3 regions of the Novosphingobium sp. 9U genome follow, and region 2 is predicted to be linked to each of the others. Evidence: predicted binding sites of a transcription regulator. Region 2 holds the regulator's gene; each other region holds the start of a gene.
The links. Region 2 encodes LexA, which represses DNA repair genes until DNA is damaged. Its sites were predicted from a motif close to GTTCCNCNCTTGTTCT; they were not measured.
Positions count from the first base shown of each region.

Region 1: GV044_RS22000 (four-helix bundle copper-binding protein) is a predicted target of LexA. The motif match lies at 4,746-4,761, and genes of this name have one in related genera.
Region 3: GV044_RS13875 (four-helix bundle copper-binding protein) is a predicted target of LexA. The motif match lies at 3,005-3,020, and genes of this name have one in related genera.

Region 1 covers NZ_LR732469.1:298,614-304,800, forward strand. Annotated here, with positions in the region: gene GV044_RS01315 (mannitol dehydrogenase family protein) at 1-345, opposite strand, end outside; gene GV044_RS01320 (ROK family protein) at 342-1,226, opposite strand; gene GV044_RS01325 (glycoside hydrolase family 1 protein) at 1,263-2,576, opposite strand; gene GV044_RS01330 (TonB-dependent receptor plug domain-containing protein) at 2,850-3,233, shown strand; gene GV044_RS01335 (alpha-hydroxy acid oxidase) at 3,457-3,933, shown strand; gene GV044_RS22000 (four-helix bundle copper-binding protein) at 4,353-4,598, opposite strand; tRNA gene GV044_RS01345 (tRNA-Ser) at 5,737-5,826, opposite strand; gene hspQ (heat shock protein HspQ) at 5,994-6,187, shown strand, end outside.
Region 2 covers NZ_LR732469.1:1,511,177-1,517,363, reverse strand. Annotated here, with positions in the region: gene GV044_RS06995 (ComEC/Rec2 family competence protein) at 11-2,257, shown strand; gene lexA (transcriptional repressor LexA) at 2,278-2,979, opposite strand; gene glp (gephyrin-like molybdotransferase Glp) at 3,049-4,269, opposite strand; gene moaC (cyclic pyranopterin monophosphate synthase MoaC) at 4,266-4,745, opposite strand; gene trpC (indole-3-glycerol phosphate synthase TrpC) at 4,889-5,677, opposite strand; gene trpD (anthranilate phosphoribosyltransferase) at 5,703-6,187, opposite strand, start outside.
Region 3 covers NZ_LR732483.1:11,989-18,175, reverse strand. Annotated here, with positions in the region: gene GV044_RS13890 (Crp/Fnr family transcriptional regulator) at 1-435, opposite strand, end outside; gene GV044_RS13885 (alpha/beta fold hydrolase) at 756-1,841, opposite strand; gene GV044_RS13880 (hypothetical protein) at 1,831-2,073, shown strand; gene GV044_RS13875 (four-helix bundle copper-binding protein) at 3,084-3,413, shown strand; gene GV044_RS13870 (PAS domain-containing sensor histidine kinase) at 4,184-6,103, opposite strand.

The DNA of each region.
Region 1 (6,187 bases), 1.2 Mb from region 2:
CGAACTTTCGCCGGCAAATATGACACGGCAGAGCGAGCCGATCACGGTGGCCGTCTCGCTCTCATCCTGCCGCTCGATCAGCGGGCAGAGACCGTCTTGCGGCTCCAGGGCTTCGAGCATGCGGCGATCGGCGGGCAGCAGGCCTACGCCGATGATGCCCCACTCAGTTGCCGTGGGCTCGGCGTTCATCAGCGCACAGGTGTAGCGTGCCATGTGCGCGCGGTGAAAGCCGCCAAGCCCCAGGTGCACGATCCCTGCCGCCACACGCGCGGGAACGTAGGCCGGGCGACCGATATCTGCTCGGAGCGCCGGGAGGCTGGCGCGCGATAGCGGCAGAGGGCTCACGATCGGAACGCCTGTTCGCCCAGCACGATCGCGCCGAGCGGGCCTGCCCTGTCCCCCAGCGCCGGGGGAACGACATAGGTGTCCGCTTGCGCGACTTCCGGCATCGACACGTAGCCTGTCAGGCTCCTGGTCATCGCGGTGCGTACGCGTGGAAACAGACGCGCAGTCCCCACCATGACGCCGCCCATGATGATCCGGCGTGGCACGCCCGTCAGCACCAGGGTGTGAAGAAGCTGCCCTAATGCATGCGCCACTCCATCCCACACCGTGTTGTCGGGCGCGAGCGTCTGCCCTGGCTCGCCAACGCGGGCGGCGATCGCTGGAGCGGAAGCGAGCCCCTCCAGGCAGTCGCCGTGGAACGGACACACGCCGGGCCACAGGTCGCCCACCTGTCGAGCCGGGCGGATGTGACCAAACTCGCTATGCGTCAGCCCGTCGACCGGCTCGCCGCCTGCAACCAGACCCACCCCGATGCCGTTGCCCACCGTGACGTAAGCCAAGTCCTGCAAACCCTGTGCAGCGCCCCAACGCGCTTCCGCCAGCGCCGCGCCGACGACAGCCGTGTGGAAACCGGTCGGAACCTGCGTGCGCCTGGCCAAGCGCCCAGCGACATCGGTGTTCGTCCAGCCCGGCTTGGGCGTCGCGGTGATGTGACCATAGGACGCGGAACCGCAATCGATCGAGATCGGGCCGAAACTGGCGATGCCCAACGCGACAAAGCCATGCCAGCGATCTAGTACCGCCTCGATCGCGCTCAAGGTCTGGTTCGGGTCGGTGGTCGGTATCTGGACCTCGTCCACGACTGCATAGGGTCCGCGCGCCAGGATGCAATCGATCTTGGTACCGCCCAGTTCGATGCCGGCGATCAGCGGCGCATCGATTATCGAACTCTCCTTCCGCCAGCAGGCCTTGCGCGCTCAGATCGTTCCGGTACGCGCAATGCGGCCGAGGTAATGTGCGCTGGGCTTGGGCGTTCGCACGAACGTCTCGCGGTCCACCGACACCAGGCCGAACTGCTGGGTGTAGCCTGCGGTCCACTCGAAATTGTCCAATAGCGACCAGTGGATGTAGCCACGCAAGTCGACCCATTCGGCGAGGCAGTCGCGCACCTCTTCCAGACATTCGTCGATGAAGTTGATGCGTTCACGGTCATCGTGCGTGGAGATGCCGCTTTCGGTGATGATCACCGGCTTGCCGCTCTGCTTCGCGGCGTAGCGGACCATGGCCCCGAGTGCGGGCGGGTAATACTCATAGCCCGCGTCTGTCTTGCGCGCACCTTCGGGTACCGGCATCGGTCCCGCCGGCCCGATCAGGATGCGGGTGTATGTCTGCACGCCCACAAAGTCTGCCGGCACGCCAGGGTCTAACCACGCACCATAAAGCTTGTGCACAAGGTCCGCCTTGAGCGCCTCTCCGCCTGTCACCGCTTGCAACTCCTGCATCGACAAGCTGATGCCGACCGGGAAATCGCCCGGTCCAGCCTTTATCGCCGCATAAGCCAGAGCATGGGCCTTGCGCATCGGCGGCTCGATCTCGTCAGCATCGGCAAAGATCCAGGACGAGAAGCGATCCGAGCCACACGCCTTGGCCGACGCTGCGAGCATCTGCGCCACGCGCGGCCGTATCTTGGCTGCCGCTGGAACGAGCACAGGGATCAGCCGCGGCGCGTTCATCTCGTTGAAGGTGGTTGCGCCGGAGATCAGGTTGCCCAGCTTTGCCGTCGTGCGATCGGCGAAGCGGGCGAACAGTTCGGGGCCATCCACCGCCAGGAACCCGCCGCGTGCGGCGTACCAGCGCGGCACGGTGAAGTGGTTATAGGTGACGATGGGCGCGAGACCGTGCGCGTGGCACGCCTCCAGCATACGACGATAATGGTCGAGCGTTGCTTGCGAGAACACGCCGGGCTCGGGCTCGATCCGCGCCCATTCGACTCCGAAGCGATGCGTGTTGAAGCCCAGCGATGCTGCGATCCGGATGTCCTCCTCGAAGCGGTCGTAACTATCGCAGGCATCGCCGGCAGGTTCGCGAAACAACGTGCCGGGCACATGCTCGTTCAGCCAGCTGTCCGAGTTGACGTTGTTGCCCTCGCTCTGGTGCGCGGAGATGGCGGTGCCCCAATAGAAGCCCTTGGGTGCCTTCATTGCCTTACGCGCAGGAGCCGCTGCAGCGATCCCGGCGCGGCCTGCCAAGGCGGCTGCCGCTGCAGCTTTGATGATGGTGCGCCTTTGCATCAGCCGCTCCTTGTCTGTTGACCGGCACCATGCCGAAGTCCTCCGGCTATATCCGGCTATCCTTCGCATGACAGGCAGATGCGTTTGCCGAGAGGCAGAGAGCCTGTGCCGCTGCGCCTGCAAGGTCGCCCGATCACCGCGATGATCCGGCACATCCTTTTCCCGGATCGGCATACTGAGTGGCCTGCCACTCCTCAACCTATCCGATAGGAGGATCGCAGCTATCAGACGTGATGCGGCAAACGCACCCAAGTATCGCATAAGGGAGAGATCATGACCAGGCTCAAGATCGCGGTGATCCGCAGCGTTCTGCTATCCGGCGCCACCTCCATGGCCCTGCTGGCGCACTTGGCACCGGCGCAGACGTTGTCGGCGACTGCGCAGCCGGAGCCGGTCGCACCCGACAATGGCGGCATCGCAAGCAACAGCACCGGCGCGCAGGATATCGTCGTCACCGCGCAGAAGCGAAGCGAACGCCTGCAGGACGTGCCGGCATCGGTCGCGGTGCTCAGCACGCAGGACTTGACCAAGCAAGACGCGGTGCGCTTCGAGGATTACGCCACCCGAGTTCCCGGCCTGACCTTCACCTCGGTTCGCACCGGGCAGGCGCAAGTCACCTTACGCGGCATCACTACGGGCGCTGCGCAGTCGACCTGATCCACGGCCTCGCACTTACCGTGGATACGCCTGTCGCTGGAATCGGGAGCGCGACGGGGTGAGCGGCCTGTCCTTGCCTCCCATCTTACCCTGAAATTCCTGCTCAGCTTCGCTCTCCACCCCACCTGATCTCTGCCCGCGCTGACAGGATCGAAATTCGATCTGGCGAACGTCAGCCACAAGGTGGATGCGCTGGCGTCAGGTCCCATAAGCCTCTTCGATTATATGGGGGCAGTTCGATCGTTCTGTTACCTGGCGCGACGTCGAATGGCTTGAGCGCGAGTGGAACGGTCCGCTCGCCATCAAGGGCGTGATGGGGGATGCTCGCGGGTCGATAAAGTCGGGTGCGACCGGCGTGATGATCTCCAATCATGGTGGACGCCAGTTGAACGGCGCACCCGCACCCGCCCATCAGATTGCAGCTATCCGCGAAGCCGTTGGTGATGCACCGGACGTTATCTGCGATGGCGGGATCCGGCGCGGTTCCGACATCGTCAAGGCAATCGCGTTAGGCGCAATGGCCTGTTCGATCGGACGTCCCTACCTCTACGGCCTTCCAGCCGGTGGAGAGGCCGGGTTAGACCGCGTGCTGACACTGCTGAGCGAAGAGCTCGAAGGCACCATGGCGCTCGCAGGGGTGAACGACAGCGCCTCTTTGGCTCGTCGCCACGTGCGGGAGCGAGGGCGATCCAAAGGATGAGTGCATTACCATTCCATGGCCACTTCACTGTCATGTAGCTCAGGTTGGTGCAACGGGCATTCATTGAACTTACGGCTGGAGAACCTCTCGGCCAGAAACTGCACGACAATATCGATCTTGACCCATAATGCCGTTCAGCGGCACTTGGGCATTTCCGCACTTAAGCCGCTTGTTCATCTCTGCCGGGCGCCGCCTTTGGAGCTATACGATCACGTCCACGTGCTGGCGGACGCCTTCACCTTTTACCCCTGTGATCGCCGCGCTGCTTGCCGCTCACTCTCTTGGACGAGTGCGGACGGACGCAGCGATGCCAAAAAGGCGGTGATGCTTATCTCTCGGGCGACCGGTAATCCATGATGAGAGCAATCCTCTCGACCGCCGTATCCGCACATTGTACGCTGTTCGCGCGGAGATGTCGCTCAATGCAGCGTGGCCAGCGCTTCGCGGCAGTCGTGACCGCATTCGCGGCACATCGTCGCGCATAGCCGGCAGTGCTCGTGATCGTGCTTGTCGCACTCTGCAGCGCACATGAAACACGCCTCCAAGCAGGCGGTCAGCATAACGCGCACCATTGCATCGTTATCGGACGTCTGGCGTACCCCGACCTTGGCTGCTGCGTTGCAGATGTCGGCGCAGTCGATGCACGCGCGGATGCATTGCGCCATGTCTATAGGCTCGGCCGAGCATGCATCTGCGCAGGAGGTGCAGAACAGCGCACAGTACATTGCGTGCTTCGCAGTTTGTGCCATTGGCTCGTTGGTGTGGCCATTTGCGTCGGGGTGGAGCGCAAGCATCTTCCGAACAGACATAAGCTACCTCTCGTGTTCTGGTCTAAGCTGAGGTGATGCGCCCGTGCGCCGCAGTGTCAATGGCCTACGAGGCTCGCGTCCGGAGCGTGCATCGCAGGCCATCCGTTTGGCGCAACAGCGCGCGCAAGAGTCAGAGCCAAACCAACCCGATAATGAGTAGGACGGTCCCGACCAGCCCTATGACAACACGCCTCGACCGCGGAAGCACATCATACAACTGGATCGCCGCAGCCACCAGCAGCGTGCCGAGCAGCGCGCTCGCCCAATACATTGCCTCTCCTTCTTGCGGTCCACAATACCATTCCCTTGCGCAACTCGGAAGACATGCGGCACCGAAGGCTCCTGATGGTAGGCTGTCGAGCGTCGCGCCTGTTGGCACCTAGACGGCTAATGGAGAGGGCCCTCCCGCCGTTCTAACAGGTGAGCAGCGCTCGGACTTTGTCTGGTAGGCTAGCTGAGCTAAGGTGCGTTGATCCGAAAGCGTTCTCCGCAAGGGGTCGGCCTACGTTCAGACGATCAAAGACGTGGTCCCGGCCGGGCGCCGCATCTAAGGTATCGCACCGATCGTGCTATGATCTCACGCTTGCGCGCAGCGCAACCAACCCCCGCGCCTTCGCACTTGCACCATAACGGATGCGTCAATAGAGAGGGTGTGCCTTTCAGGCATCCTCTCCCAATCTTTTGACAGCCCGATCCATAGTGATCGGGCTTTTTTCTTGCCGCCCCAACCTTGTTTGCTATCCCGAACCTGCGGGCGAACCCGTGAATAATCGACATTCCGGGGCCGGCGTTGGAGAGGGTGCCTAGACAGCCGGCCGGCCCCCCTCAATTGGCCCACCCAGCGGCTTTCAGAGCACCTGATGTCGGAAGATCCTTGCCTATCGCATGTGGATGGGCATGAACGGGAAGGAACCAGCCAATCCCGCAAAGCATTGCATTTCTGCCGATTTTGCCAATGCCAGTGGACTGCGGGGACCCCCTGCGGAGGGGTCTCTGGCGGAGAGGGTGGGATTCGAACCCACGGTACCGTCACCGGTACACCGCATTTCGAGTGCGGCGCATTCGACCACTCTGCCACCTCTCCGCGAGGTCTTTGCTGGTAGCGGGAACGGGTCCCGCCGGTCGAGCGAAGCGCGCGGTTAGCCCAAGGTTGTCGGCTTGCCAAGAGCTTTGTCGCTGGAAATCGGGGATGATCCGGGCGACTTGCTTGTTTAGGTTCTGCGCGGGTCCTATATTTCGACCATGAACAGCATGAACCGTGCCTCTTTCTATCTCCCTCAAGCCGGCCGCGTGATTGAAGCGCCGCGCAGCGCGCGCGCCCGTTTCGCGATCGGTAACATCGTCCGCCACAAGCTGCACGACTTTCGCGGCGTGGTTTTCGACATCGACCCCGTCTTCGCCAACAGCGAGGAATGGTATGAATCGATCCCTGCCGACGTCCGGCC
Region 2 (6,187 bases):
AATGCGCGCCATGGCCAGCGGAGCCGCGCGTCAAGATATCCTGCCCCAAGGCGCTCCGGAGAACGCTGCATTGCAACATCGGCCATGGAACAGTGCGGCGCGGTTGTCGAGGCCCTTGCAGTCCATCGAGCAATTTCTTGGCGGCGCGCAGTTCGACCGCGCGCCGTGGCTCGCGGTGGCATTCGGCAGCGGGATCGTCCTCTGGTTCGCTCTCCCGCATGCCGGGCAGTGGTTGGCGCTGCTCGCGCTTTGCCTCGCTGTCTCGGCGACTTGCGCTGCAATCCTCCGATCCAGCGGCAACTATCCTTACCTGAGGTCGGCCGGGATCATCGTGCCTTTGGTACTCGCCGCCGGGTGTGGTTCGGTGTGGATGCGCTCGCATCTCGTGGGCGCTCAGCCGATTGCCCGGCCCATGGTATCGACGCTGACAGGGCGGATCCTGGCAGTGGAGCCGCAGCCTGCGCAGCAGCGCACACGCATCATCCTCGCAGCACGGGAGCCTGAGACGGCGCGCGCAATCCGCGTTCGCTTGAACCTGTCCGATAACCAGGGTTCGGGTGGGCGGCCTTTGCGCGCCGGTGCTTTGGTCCAGGTTCGGGCGCGCTTGGTACCACCCGCGGCGCCGATGCTGCCAGGCGGCTACAACTTCGCGCGCACGGCCTGGTTCAGCGGGCTGGCGGCGACCGGGTCTGCGCTATCACCTCCGATCGTGCTGGAGCGCGGACGCGGTGGTGTGTGGCTGAGCGGAGTGCAAAGCGCACTGAACGAGCATGTGCGGGCTCGCCTCGATGCAAGCGAGGCGGGCATTGCCGCGGCGCTGGTCACTGGCGACATGGGCGGGATCACGGATGGGGACACAGAGGCGATGCGCGACTCTGGCCTTGCGCATCTGCTCTCCATCAGTGGGCTCCATGTCAGCGCAGTAATCGGCGCTGTGTACTTCGTTGCGCTGCGGCTGCTTGCACTATGGCCATGGCTGACCTTGCGCGTGCGCTTGCCGGTCATCGCTGCCGGGTTCGGCGCCCTGGCTGGCCTTGGCTACACGCTCGTCAGCGGCTCTCAAGTCCCCACCGTGCGATCCTGCATCGGCGCCTTGCTCGTCCTCGCCGCATTGGCGCTCGGCCGTGAGGCGCTGTCGCTGCGGATGCTGGCGATAGCGGCCTTCCTCGTGCTGCTCCTATGGCCCGAGGCGGTGATCGGACCCAGCTTTCAGATGAGCTTTGCCGCGGTTCTGGCGATCGTCGCCCTGTCGGGTGCGGCACCGATCCGCGCGTTCATCGCGCCCCGCGAGGAGAGCCTGCTGCTGCGGGCACTTCGTCATCTCGCGATTCTGCTGCTCACCGGTGTCGTCATTGAGTTGGCGTTGATGCCGATCGGCTTGTACCATTTTCATCGCGCGGGACTCTACGGCGCTTTGGCCAACATCGTCGCCATCCCGTTGACGACGCTGGTGATCATGCCCGCGGTGCTCGGTGCGCTGGTACTCGACGTCGTCGGTCTGGGCGCACCGGCATGGTGGATCGCGAGCCAATCGGTAGCCTTGCTGACCGGCATCGCGCACTGGGTTGCGAGCAGGCCCGGGTCGGTGACCGTGATGCCGGCATTCGGCGGTGAAGCGCTCGCGCTGTTCGTGGCCGGGGCACTCTGGCTGGGATTGTGGAGCAGCAAGGTGCGCTGGCTTGGGCTGCTTCCTGTTTGCGCCGGCGTGGCCCTGCTGCTTGCCGCTCGCCCCGCCGATGTGCTGGTGTCCTCGGATGGCCGGCATGTCGGTCTGATGTCCGGCGACGGCACCACCCTGTACATTTTGCGCGAGACCAGGAGCGACTTCGTACGCGACAACCTGACCGAGATCGCTGGGATGAGCGGCGCGCCTGTCCTCATTTCGTCATGGCCGGGCGCGCGGTGCAATTCCGATGCTTGCGTGATTGTGGTAGCCCGGGGCGGCCGCGAATGGCGGCTGTTGCTAACACTCGGGCACGGTGTGCTCCCCGAACGATCCCTGGCGGCGGTCTGCGAGCGGGTCGACCTGGTCGTCGCGGATCGTTGGCTTCCGCGCAGTTGCCAGCCTCGCTGGCTCAAGGCCGATCGCAATCTGCTGGCCCGCACAGGCGGCCTCGCCATCGACTTGAGCGCGCCGCATGTCCGCACCGTAGCCGAGGGCGAAGGCGATCATGGCTGGTGGCGCGTGGTCGAGGACAGGCCTAAGCGACCTCGCCCGACTGCCACACCAGCATCGCCGGCCAAACCGCCGGGCTGACCCGGAGATCAGCGCACCACTCAGTTGTAGCGGCGCAGCAGCCCGGCGAGCTTGCCCTGAACCTCGACGTCACCGGTGCGGTAGATCTGCGGCTCATACGCGGCGTTCGCGGGATCGAGGCACACCATCCCGTTCTCGCGCCGCAAGTACTTGAGCGTCGCTTCCTCGCCATGCACGAGCGCGACCACGATCTCGCCATCGCGTGCAGTGCTGGTGCGCTTCACCAAAGCAAAGTCACCGTCCAGGATGCCCGCTTCGATCATAGAATCGCCCGAAACCTCCAGTGCGTAGTGCTCACCGGCACCCAGCAAGGCGGCAGGAACGGGTAGGGTGGTCTGCCCCTCAAGCGCTTCGATCGGAACACCGGCAGCGATGCGGCCGTGGAGTGGAATCTCTATCACATCGTTCGCAGGCTGCGGAGCCGCCGCACGCGGCCGCGCCGCATCGTTGCTGTTCGCGGCGGTGGTATTCGCAGCAGCACGTGGCGCCGGCGGGCGAGCACCCAAATTTTCTGGCTGCTTGAGCACTTCGAGCGCCCGCGCCCGGTTGGGCAGGCGCCGGATGAAGCCGCGTTCCTCCAGTGCGGAGATCAGGCGGTGTACGCCCGACTTGGACTTGAGATCCAGCGCCTCCTTCATCTCCTCGAAGCTGGGAGAGATGCCCGTCTCCTCAAGGCGGACCTGGATGAACCGGAGCAATTCGTGCTGCTTACGTGTCAACATGTCCGCCGCCTCCTCAGGCGTTCTTCTCGTGAACAATTGGCGAACAATTAAGCAACAAAAATGGTGTCGTCAAGCCGTCCCGCCATTTTCGAGCCAGTACGCCCGGACGGCGTCCCCAGCCGCCGCCGGCTCGGCATTTGCGGGTCGATCGATAAGGACATTGCTGGCCGCGAGCGACGCCAGCGCGCTGCTGTCCTGCAGTTGCTGCGGGGTAACGAGATCGTCGGCCCAGACCGCGCGCAGGAACGCCCGGCGTCCGCCGTTGGCGGGCAGCGGTGCGGCCAGGCGCATCGTCACGGACCGGGGCAGGGGCGCTGCCGCCCCGAACAGAGCGCGCAGCAGCGGAAGCATGAACAAGTACGCAGTGACGTGGCTGGAGACCGGATTGCCGGGCAACCCCAGGATGATCTGGCGCCGGCCGCCGGCCTCCCGGGTCGCCACGAGGATCGGTTTGCCGGGCTTGATCGCGACGCGCCAGAAGCCGATCTGCGCGCCCCACGCTTCCAACGCAGGGCGCACGAGGTCATGGTCGCCGACCGATGCGCCGCCGCTGGTGACGATCACGTCGGCATCGTCGCCTTGCGCAAAGGCGGCGGCGAGCGCGTCCATGGTATCGCGTACCGGGCCGATACGGCGCACGTCGCAGGCGACCGAGCGCGCCATCGAAGCAAGCATCGCGCCATTGCTGGCCGGGATTTGGTGCGCGCCGCAATCTTCGGGATCGGCCGCCAGCTCGTCACCGCTGTCCATAACCAGGACGCGGGGACGCCGCCGGACGGGGACATAGGCGTGGCCCGCGCTGATCGCCAGGGCGAGCTGCGCCGGGCCGATGCGGGTGCCGACCGGCAGAACCTCGGCGCCGGCCGAGAAGTCCATCCCGCACGGCCGGATGTGCTTGTGTGCAGGCCTGGGCGGCTCGCCGGTAAGCGTCAGGCGATCGCCTTCGCGTGCGAGATCCTCCTGCAGGATGACGGCACCTGCGCCGGTCGGCAGCACCGCTCCGGTAGAGATGCGGATCGCCTCGCCCGGCTCAAAAGTGCCGGAAAAGGGATGTCCCGCAGCACTCTCGCCGATCACCTGCCACGGGCCGGCCAGATCGCCCTCGGTCACGGCATAGCCATCCATCGCGGACAGTGCGACCGGCGGCTGCGTTCGGCGGGCATGGAGCGGTTCGGCGAGATAGCGGCCGAGCGCGCTGTCGGCATCGACACGCTCGATCGGCATAGGTCTCGCCAGCGCGAGAAGTTGGGCCTGCGCCTCCTCCAGCGGGATCGGTGGATCGCGAGTCATGCTGACGGTGCGCGCCAGTGGCCCGACTTGCCGCCGCGCTTCTCGATCAGGCGCACGCCTTCGATTACCATCGCTTTGTCGAGCGCCTTCGCCATGTCGTAGACGGTGACGAGCGCGATGGTGACGGCGGTGATCGCCTCCATCTCGACGCCCGTCCTACCCGTCAGCGAAACGGTGGCGGTCGCGCGCACGGCGTCATCCTCGAAGGCGAAGTCGAGATTGACCGCGTCGATCGCCAGAGGGTGACACATGGGAATGAGATCCCCGGTGCGCTTGGCGGCCATGATTCCGGCGATCCGGGCAGTGCCCAGCACATCGCCCTTGGGCGCGTCGCCAGCGCGGATGGCGGCAAGCGCCTCGGCGCTCATGCGGATGCGCCCCGAAGCGACTGCGAGGCGCTGCGTTTCAGCCTTGGCGCCGACGTCGACCATGCGCGCAGTGCCTTCGGCGTCGATGTGGGTCAGCGACTTGCTCATGCGCCAGTTGCCGCAATTGCCGGTGTCCAGAAGCAAAGTATTTCCGCCGATTCCAGGTCTTCGGCAGGGCAGGCGATGGCGTCGAGGCGAGTCATGCCGGTCTCATGCCAGAGCGTGTCGCTGTAGGACAGGGCGTTCGCAGCTCAGCCGAACAGCAGGGTGCGGGTGGCAGCCTCGATATCGGGCTGGCGCATGAGGCTCTCGCCCACGAGGAAGGTGCGGGCGCCGCAGGTGGCCAGGCGCTGGAGATCGGCGTGGCTGTTGATCCCGCTTTCGCTCACCAGCAGCGTGCCTTGGGGCGCGAGTGGGGCGAGGCGCTCGGTGGTGGCGACATCGGTGGCGAAGCGCTTGAGATCGCGATTGTTGACGCCGATGAGGCGCGATTTCAAACCGTTAGCACGGTCCATCTCATTCTCATTGTGAACTTCGACGAGGACGTCCATGCCACGCTCGATCGCTGCCGCTTCGATCTCCACCATTTGCGTGTCGTCGAGCGCCGCGACGATGATCAGGATCGCGTCGGCCCCGATGGATCGAGCCTCGGCGACCTGCCAGGGATCGATCATGAAGTCCTTGCGCAAGACCGGCAGATCGCAGGCTGCGCGCGCGTCCATCAGGTAGTCTTCATGGCCCTGGAAGTACGGAGCGTCGGTCAGGACCGAAAGGCAGGCTGCACCGCCGTGCTGGTAGGCGAGCGCGTGCTCTGCAGGACGAAAATCGTCGCGGATCAAGCCTTTGGACGGCGAAGCTTTCTTGATCTCTGCAATCAGAGCGAAGCCTGAACCGGCCTTGGCCTCAAGTGCCCGGCGAAAGCCGCGCGGTGCGGTCTGCTCGGTCGCGCGCGCGTCGAGGTCGGCGATCGTCGCATAACCTTGCCGCTGCGTGACTTCCTCGCGCTTGGTGGCGCAGATTTCGGAAAGCTTGTCGGACATCGATATTTCCGCTGAGATGCTGGGGTTAGCTGGAGGTGGTCTGGATCCAGCAGTCGAGCAGCGACTTGGCGAGCCCTTTGTCGATGATCTCGGCGGCCTCCTCGACACCATCGCGCCAGTCGCTTGCCTCGCCCGCCAGGATCAGCGCGGCGGCGGCGTTGAACAGCACCGCGTCGCGATAGGCGCCGGGCTCGCCATCGAGCAATCGGCGCAGGGCGGCTGCGTTGTAGGCAGCGTCGCCGCCGCGCAGTTCCTCCAGCGGGTGGCTGGCGAGACCGGCGTCAGCCGGGGTGATGCGGGTTGCGACGTCGGCACAATTGAGAGCGGCGACGACGCTGGCGCCATCGATCGAGAGCTCATCCAGGCCCTCTTCGCCGCCGACGACGAGGGCGGCGCCAGTGCCGACCATCGCCATCGCATCGCGATAGATCGGGACGTAGACGGGGTTGGCGACGCCGACGAGTTGGCGGGTTACGCCGGCCGGGTTGGCGAGCGGACCGGTCAGGTTGA
Region 3 (6,187 bases), on a different contig from region 2:
CTTGCAAGCCAAGTTGACCAATGATTGCCGCAGGATCACCTCGTTCACTGCGGCTGAGCGAACCAACGCAAACGCAAGTTGAGGGTGATCTTGCCTTATCCGCGAGTACGTTTGCTCGGGCACCATGGCGACCGTCCCGCCTGTTACAAGCGCTACACCAAAGTCGAGCGACTCCAACGCAAAGACCTCACTGCCGCAGGTGTCACCTGGGATCAGAACACCCAGGATCTGCCGCTTCCCAGTCCGCAGCGTTTTGTAGCTAAAGGCCCAACCGTCTAATAGGAAGAGCAGACTGTCCGCGCGTGCGCCCTCCTCAAGGAGGACACTGTGGGCGCTGACGTGCCGCGCGCCCTCGCACAAGCTGCGCAGCGCGATCTCATCCTCGTGTTCCAGGTCAGCTATGCTCTTCAGCCTACGAAGGAGATGATCAACCACTAAGGTCCCCTCTAGCAGCCTCAATTTGCGGGACTTATATCCGGTCCGAACATCAACCAAGTCAACATCGGCTACATCCGGCATTGAGGCAGTCATAGCTTGGAGGGCCGCAGGATTGCTCGTGCATGTGGCCAGAAGGCAGCGAACCTCGCCATTCTCCGCACTCACCAATCGGAAGGGGTCAGCGCGATGAGAAGCTCATAGATGGATGAAGCCGAGCGCCAGCAAGATCAGCACGCTTACGGCTGCAGAGAGCAACAGCGAGCCAAGGCACCCGAACCGATTAGAGAAGAATAAGAACATAGATCACATCCCTTGGTTCAGCTCAACGACCCGGCAAACTTGACGATCTGCCTGTGGTAGAGGTCTGCTCGCTCAACCGGCCCCATGTGGTTCACGCCGCTTATGATCACCAGCTCGCTTGCAGGAGCGCTATTGGCGATGTGCCTCGCGGCATTCGGCTTCGTCACGATGTCCATGTCGCCGCCGATCACCAAGGTGGGCACACGCAGTCTGGCTAGCGCGTCCTCAGAGTCCCAGCGAAACATCGCGAGGTCACCTCGGGCGGACACTGCTGGCTTCTGCTCGGTCATCAACAGGGCAGTTCGGTCCAGTTGTGATCGGGTGACTGAACGACCGAAGCCCAGTCGAACTCCTATGTGTGTTGAGCCGCTCAGGTAGCTCTGCCAGGAGCTCAGCCATGCAAGTGGCTGAAGTATGATTGTCAGCCGCATCAAGGGCTCAAGCACCGGCCAACGAATGGCTTGCGCCAACCCGCTGAGAATCATCGTCTTGAGGGGATTTGTGTAGGTGGTATGGAGAAGGACAATGCCGCGAACCTTCCGGCCAAACAGCTGTGGCTGGTCGCGAGCTAAAGTCTGAATGACGATCCCACCGATGCTGTGGCCCACAAGGATGGCCGGCTTACCACCTGCAAGTGTCAACACCGAGGCGAGGTCCTGTGCGAACGTTGACAGGTCGACCTTAGCGCCCAACCGGCTAGACTTTCCGAGCCCCGGGAGGTCCCACGTTATCACCCGGAACTGCTTGGCCAGATCTCGCTTGGCATAGTGCCAGATGCGGCTGTCGAGCGACCACCCGTGTGTAAGGATAAGCGGCGGCGCGTCGAGAGCGCCGTGAACCTCGAAGTAGATGTCAGCGCCAGTTGCGCTTCGAAGCGTTTGGCCGTTCGAACGCTCAAGACGCAGCGGGTCGTGGTCCTTGCCTCCAAGGAGCGGCGCGGTGACGAACCGCCCAACGAAGGACCAGGCCAGCAACGCACCGCCAACCCAAAGCCGCCAGTCATCGCGTGCTCGAAGCAGATCGCCGTCCGGGTCCTGGATCCAAGTGCCTTGGTACCAAGTCCAGAGAAGGTAAAACGCGGCGCCTAAGACGATGATCGACATCAACGCGAAGAGCGCACGGAAAAGAGACAATGGCACCACCGTCCATTACAACGTCCGAGAAAAACCAAACACGGGCGGGGGCAGCACGTTCCCATTCCGCGCTTGTAATCTGATGCAGCGTTTTCAAGGTTCAGGAACGGTGAAGCGATCGCTCGAGGCGGTCTGCCGCCTTTCACCTTCTCGCTGTTCGGTGCGCCCGTTTAGCTCTGAAGGCGGCGCCAATCCGAGATGAACGAGCGGGCGAAGTTGGGAGGCGGCTGAGTGCCACTGAATGGCCGGAAGGGGGTCGTGGCAGCGCCCCTGCAAGGATCTTCCGGCACTAGGTATAACTCTGACGGGCTGCTGGGTGGGCCCAACAAGGGGCCGGCCGGCTGCCTAGGCACCCTCTCTAATGCCGGTCCCGGAATGTCGATTGTGCACGGGCTCGCCCGCAGGTTCGGGGTAGCAAACGATGTTGGAGCGGCAAGAAAAAAGCCCGGTCACTATGGACCGGGCTGTCGAAAAGTTTGGGAGAGGATGCCTGAAAGGCACATCCTCTCTATTGACGCATACGTCATTGTGCAAGTGCGAAGACACGTTAGTTGATTGCGCTGCGCGCAAGTGAGACGATAGCATGAGCGATGCGACACCGTGAAGATGCGGCGCCTGGCTGGGGCTACGTCGTTGGTCGTCTGAATGTCGGCCGGCCTCATGCGTGGAAGTTTTCGGATCAACGCACGTTAGCTCAGCTCGACCTACCAGATGAAGTCCGAGCGCTGCTCACCTGTCAGCACCGCGGGAGGACCTCCTCTATCAGCCTTGTAGGTGCCAACAGACGCGATGCTCGACAGCCTGCCATTAGGGACTTTCCGTGGCGCATGTCTTTCGGGTTTCGCAAGCGAATGCTATGGTCGACCCGAAGAGGGAGAGGCAATGTATTGGGCGAGCGCGCTGCTCGGCACGGTGCTGGTCGCTGCGGCGATCCAGTTGTATGATGTGCTTCCGCGGCCGAGGCGTGTCGTCATAGGGCTGGTTGGCACCGTCCTGCTCATAATCGGGGTGTTTTGGCTCTGACCCTCGCGCGCTATTGCGCCAAACGGATGGCCTGCGACGCCCGCGCCGGGCGCTAGCGCTCGTAGGCCATTGACACTGCGGCGCACGGGCGCATCACCGCAGCTTAGACCAGAACACGAGAGGTAGCTTATGTCTGTTCGGAAGATGCTTGCGCTCCACCCCGACGCAAAGGGCCACACCAATGAGCCAATGGCGCAAGCCGCGAAGCACGCAATGTACTGCGCCCTGTTCTGCACCTCCTGCGCAGATGCATGCTCGGCCGAGCCTATGAACATGGCACAATGCATCCGCGCATGCATCGACTGCGCCGAAATCTGCAACGCAGCAGCCAAGGTCGCGGTACGCCAGACGTCCGATAACGACGCTATGGTGCGGGTTATGCTAACCGCGTGCCTGGAGGCGTGTTTCATTTGCGCTGCAGAGTGCGACAAGCACGACCGCGAGCATTGCCGGCTGTGCGCGACGATGTGCCGCGAGTGCGGTGACGACTGCCGCGAAGCGCTGGCAACGCTGCATTGAGCCACATCTCCGCGCATCACGCGATCAGCCTCCAAGTGGCAGATAGAGGTGTTCGAAAGCGTTGCTGGTGCTTTATAAATGACCCGCCCGACGAAGAGATAAAAGGCCCAAGCGTTTCATTGCCTCTACAGTATGCTGAGCCACTTCGTGAACTGGTCGGAGGCGCCGGCCGGTCGGATCACCATCGCTGATGCCGATCACCTGACAGTAGCCGCTTGTGCCTCGGGGCCACACGCGCAAATGCGTCAGGCGAGCATATCCGGAGCGCCCGACCAGATCTATTATCTCAGGCGATGTGAGCATCGGTGGTGCAAGGAAGGATCTGCAGCGGTGTCTTGCATGAGGCTTTCGGGACCAGCGGGCGATTACTTCCACGCCGACGATGACATCGCTGCGCCCATCCGCACCCAGGCGGCGGGGGTACGAACGGGCCTTGCTGCGCTTGCCGCGGGCGTCCGAGCGAGAGCACTGCTCGAGCTATTGGTGCCGGACCGGCTCGCGCTCGCCACGGCGAGCCTCCTGGTTCACTTCCCCGGGTTCTGCTTTGTAGCGGCAGTATGGCGCGGGATGATGCGCCTTATGCCCATCAGCCCGGACACTCGCCAGTTACCGCCCCTCCTACTCATCGCAGTAAACGCGCGGCGCATCGTCGGGTCGGGCGTCGAAAGGTGAAATCAGCCATCTTTGTGCAGGCCTATGCGGACCAAATCCTTGTAAGCGAGGCGAGGCATACGAGAAGCAGGAAGCCGCCTCAGCCCCGCTCACGAGCATCAAATGACAGCTCCGATCTTTGTTTGGGCACGGGAGATGAGCTGATTGATGCCTGCAGCCAGAGTCTCGATCTCATAAGGCTTGCGGATGATCGGGAACTGCCGTTCGTCCTTAGAAATGAACTGCTTGCTGCTGTAACCGCTGGCGAGCAGCACCGGAACGCCGCGATGCTTCTCTTTGATGTGCTCCGCCAACTCGAGGCCACTCATCCCGGGCATAACGATATCGGAAAATACCAGATCGACCTTCTGCCCTTTCAAAAGCTTCAAGGCCTGGTCAGCGTCTGAAGCCTCGACGACGTCGCAGCCGAGATCATCCAGCAACTGACGCGCGAAGTAGCGGACGTGCTCGCTATCCTCCACGACAAGGACCTTCAAGTTAAGCGAAGCCAAGCTTTCGCGCTCAGAGGCAGTGCCGCTCTGCCGCTGCTTGTTCGTTTTTGGCAGCCAAAGCTCTACGGTAGTGCCTTGTCCGACCTCGGATATGATCCGGGCTGATCCACCTGATTGTTCCGCGAACCCGTGGATCTGAGAGAGACCCAGACCGGTGCCCTTCCCTGTCGGTTTGGTCGTGAAGAACGGCTCAAAGACGCGCTTGAGCGTTTCAGGCAAAATGCCCTGGCCCGTGTCAGTAATGGAAAGTGTTACACCCTCACCTTCCGCTCGGCTGACGTTCTTGGTCGTGATGGTGATCCGTCCGCCCTTCGGCATCGCATCCCGGGCATTCAGGACAGCGTTGAGCAGCGCCGCCTCAAGGCCGCTGGGATCGATCTCAACCGGCCATAGCGCTGGCGTAAGATCAAGCTTGAGGTCGTAAAGGCTGCCGAGCGTTCGCTGCAGCATCTCTCCCATGGCGTCCAGCCTGACGGTTAGGTCGATGACCTCGGGCTCGAGCGGTTGGCGACGCGCGAACGCGAGAAGCTGCGACGTCAAGCTGGTGGCGCGTTCCGCCGTCTCGAGCATCACGCTGAGATACCGGTTCCGCTTTTCGAGTGGGAGGTCCGGCTTGCGCAGCATGAAATCGGCCGAGCCCCGCATGACGGTCATGAGGTTGTTGAAGTCATGGGCAATGCCACCTGCAAGCTCGCCGAGCGCCTGAAGCTTTTGTGATTGGAGTAAGGCTTCCTGCGTCTGCCGAAGCTCGATCTCGTTCCGCTTACGCTCGGATATGTCCCGAGTAATCTTGGCGAAGCCGACGTGCTCCCCAACTTCATTGTAGATTGGGTCGATCACGACGTGTGCCCAGAACAGTGACCCATCCTTACGCACCCGCTGAGCCTCCGCCTCGAACTTGCCTTCCTGAAGCGCAGTTCTCAACGCTTCTTCCGGCGCGCCACGCGCGCGGTCCTCTTCGGTGTAGAAGAGAGAGAAGTGCTGCCGCAGCACCTCTTCTTCTTCGTAGCCTTTGATCGTCCTGGCACCGGCGTTCCAGCTCGTGATCCGCCCATCGGTGTCAAGCATGTAGATCGCGTAGTCGCGCACGCCTTGGACAAGCATCCTTAGCTGCAACGCGCTATCGTATGTCGCCTGCTCAAGGCTGCGCTTCTCGGTGATGTCTCTCGTGATCTTGGCAAAGCCGACAAGAACCCCCTCGTCGTGGATGGCATCGACCACGACATGGGCCAGGAACTTGGTGCCGTCTTTACGCAGCCGCCAGCCTTCCATCTCGAAGCGTTTTTGCTCGGCAGCCGTCTTCAATATCTGCGAGGGAAGCCCGTCTCGCCTGTCGTCGGGCAAAAAGAACTTGGAGAAGTGTTCGCCGATGATCTCATCGGCGGAGTAGCCTTTGAAGCGCTGGGCGCCTGCGTTCCACGTTACGATATGGCCGTCGCGGTCGAGCATGTACAAAGCGTAATCGGTAACCGCGTCGACAAGCAGCTGGAACGTCTCGGCAGGTGGATCCTTCTGGAAATCGGCCATCGACAAGGTCTGATCCTACGCTCGCCCCCCGGCGCCCATACAGACCAAAGTCCATACTGGGCGGAACCAAGTGTGCAATAGGGA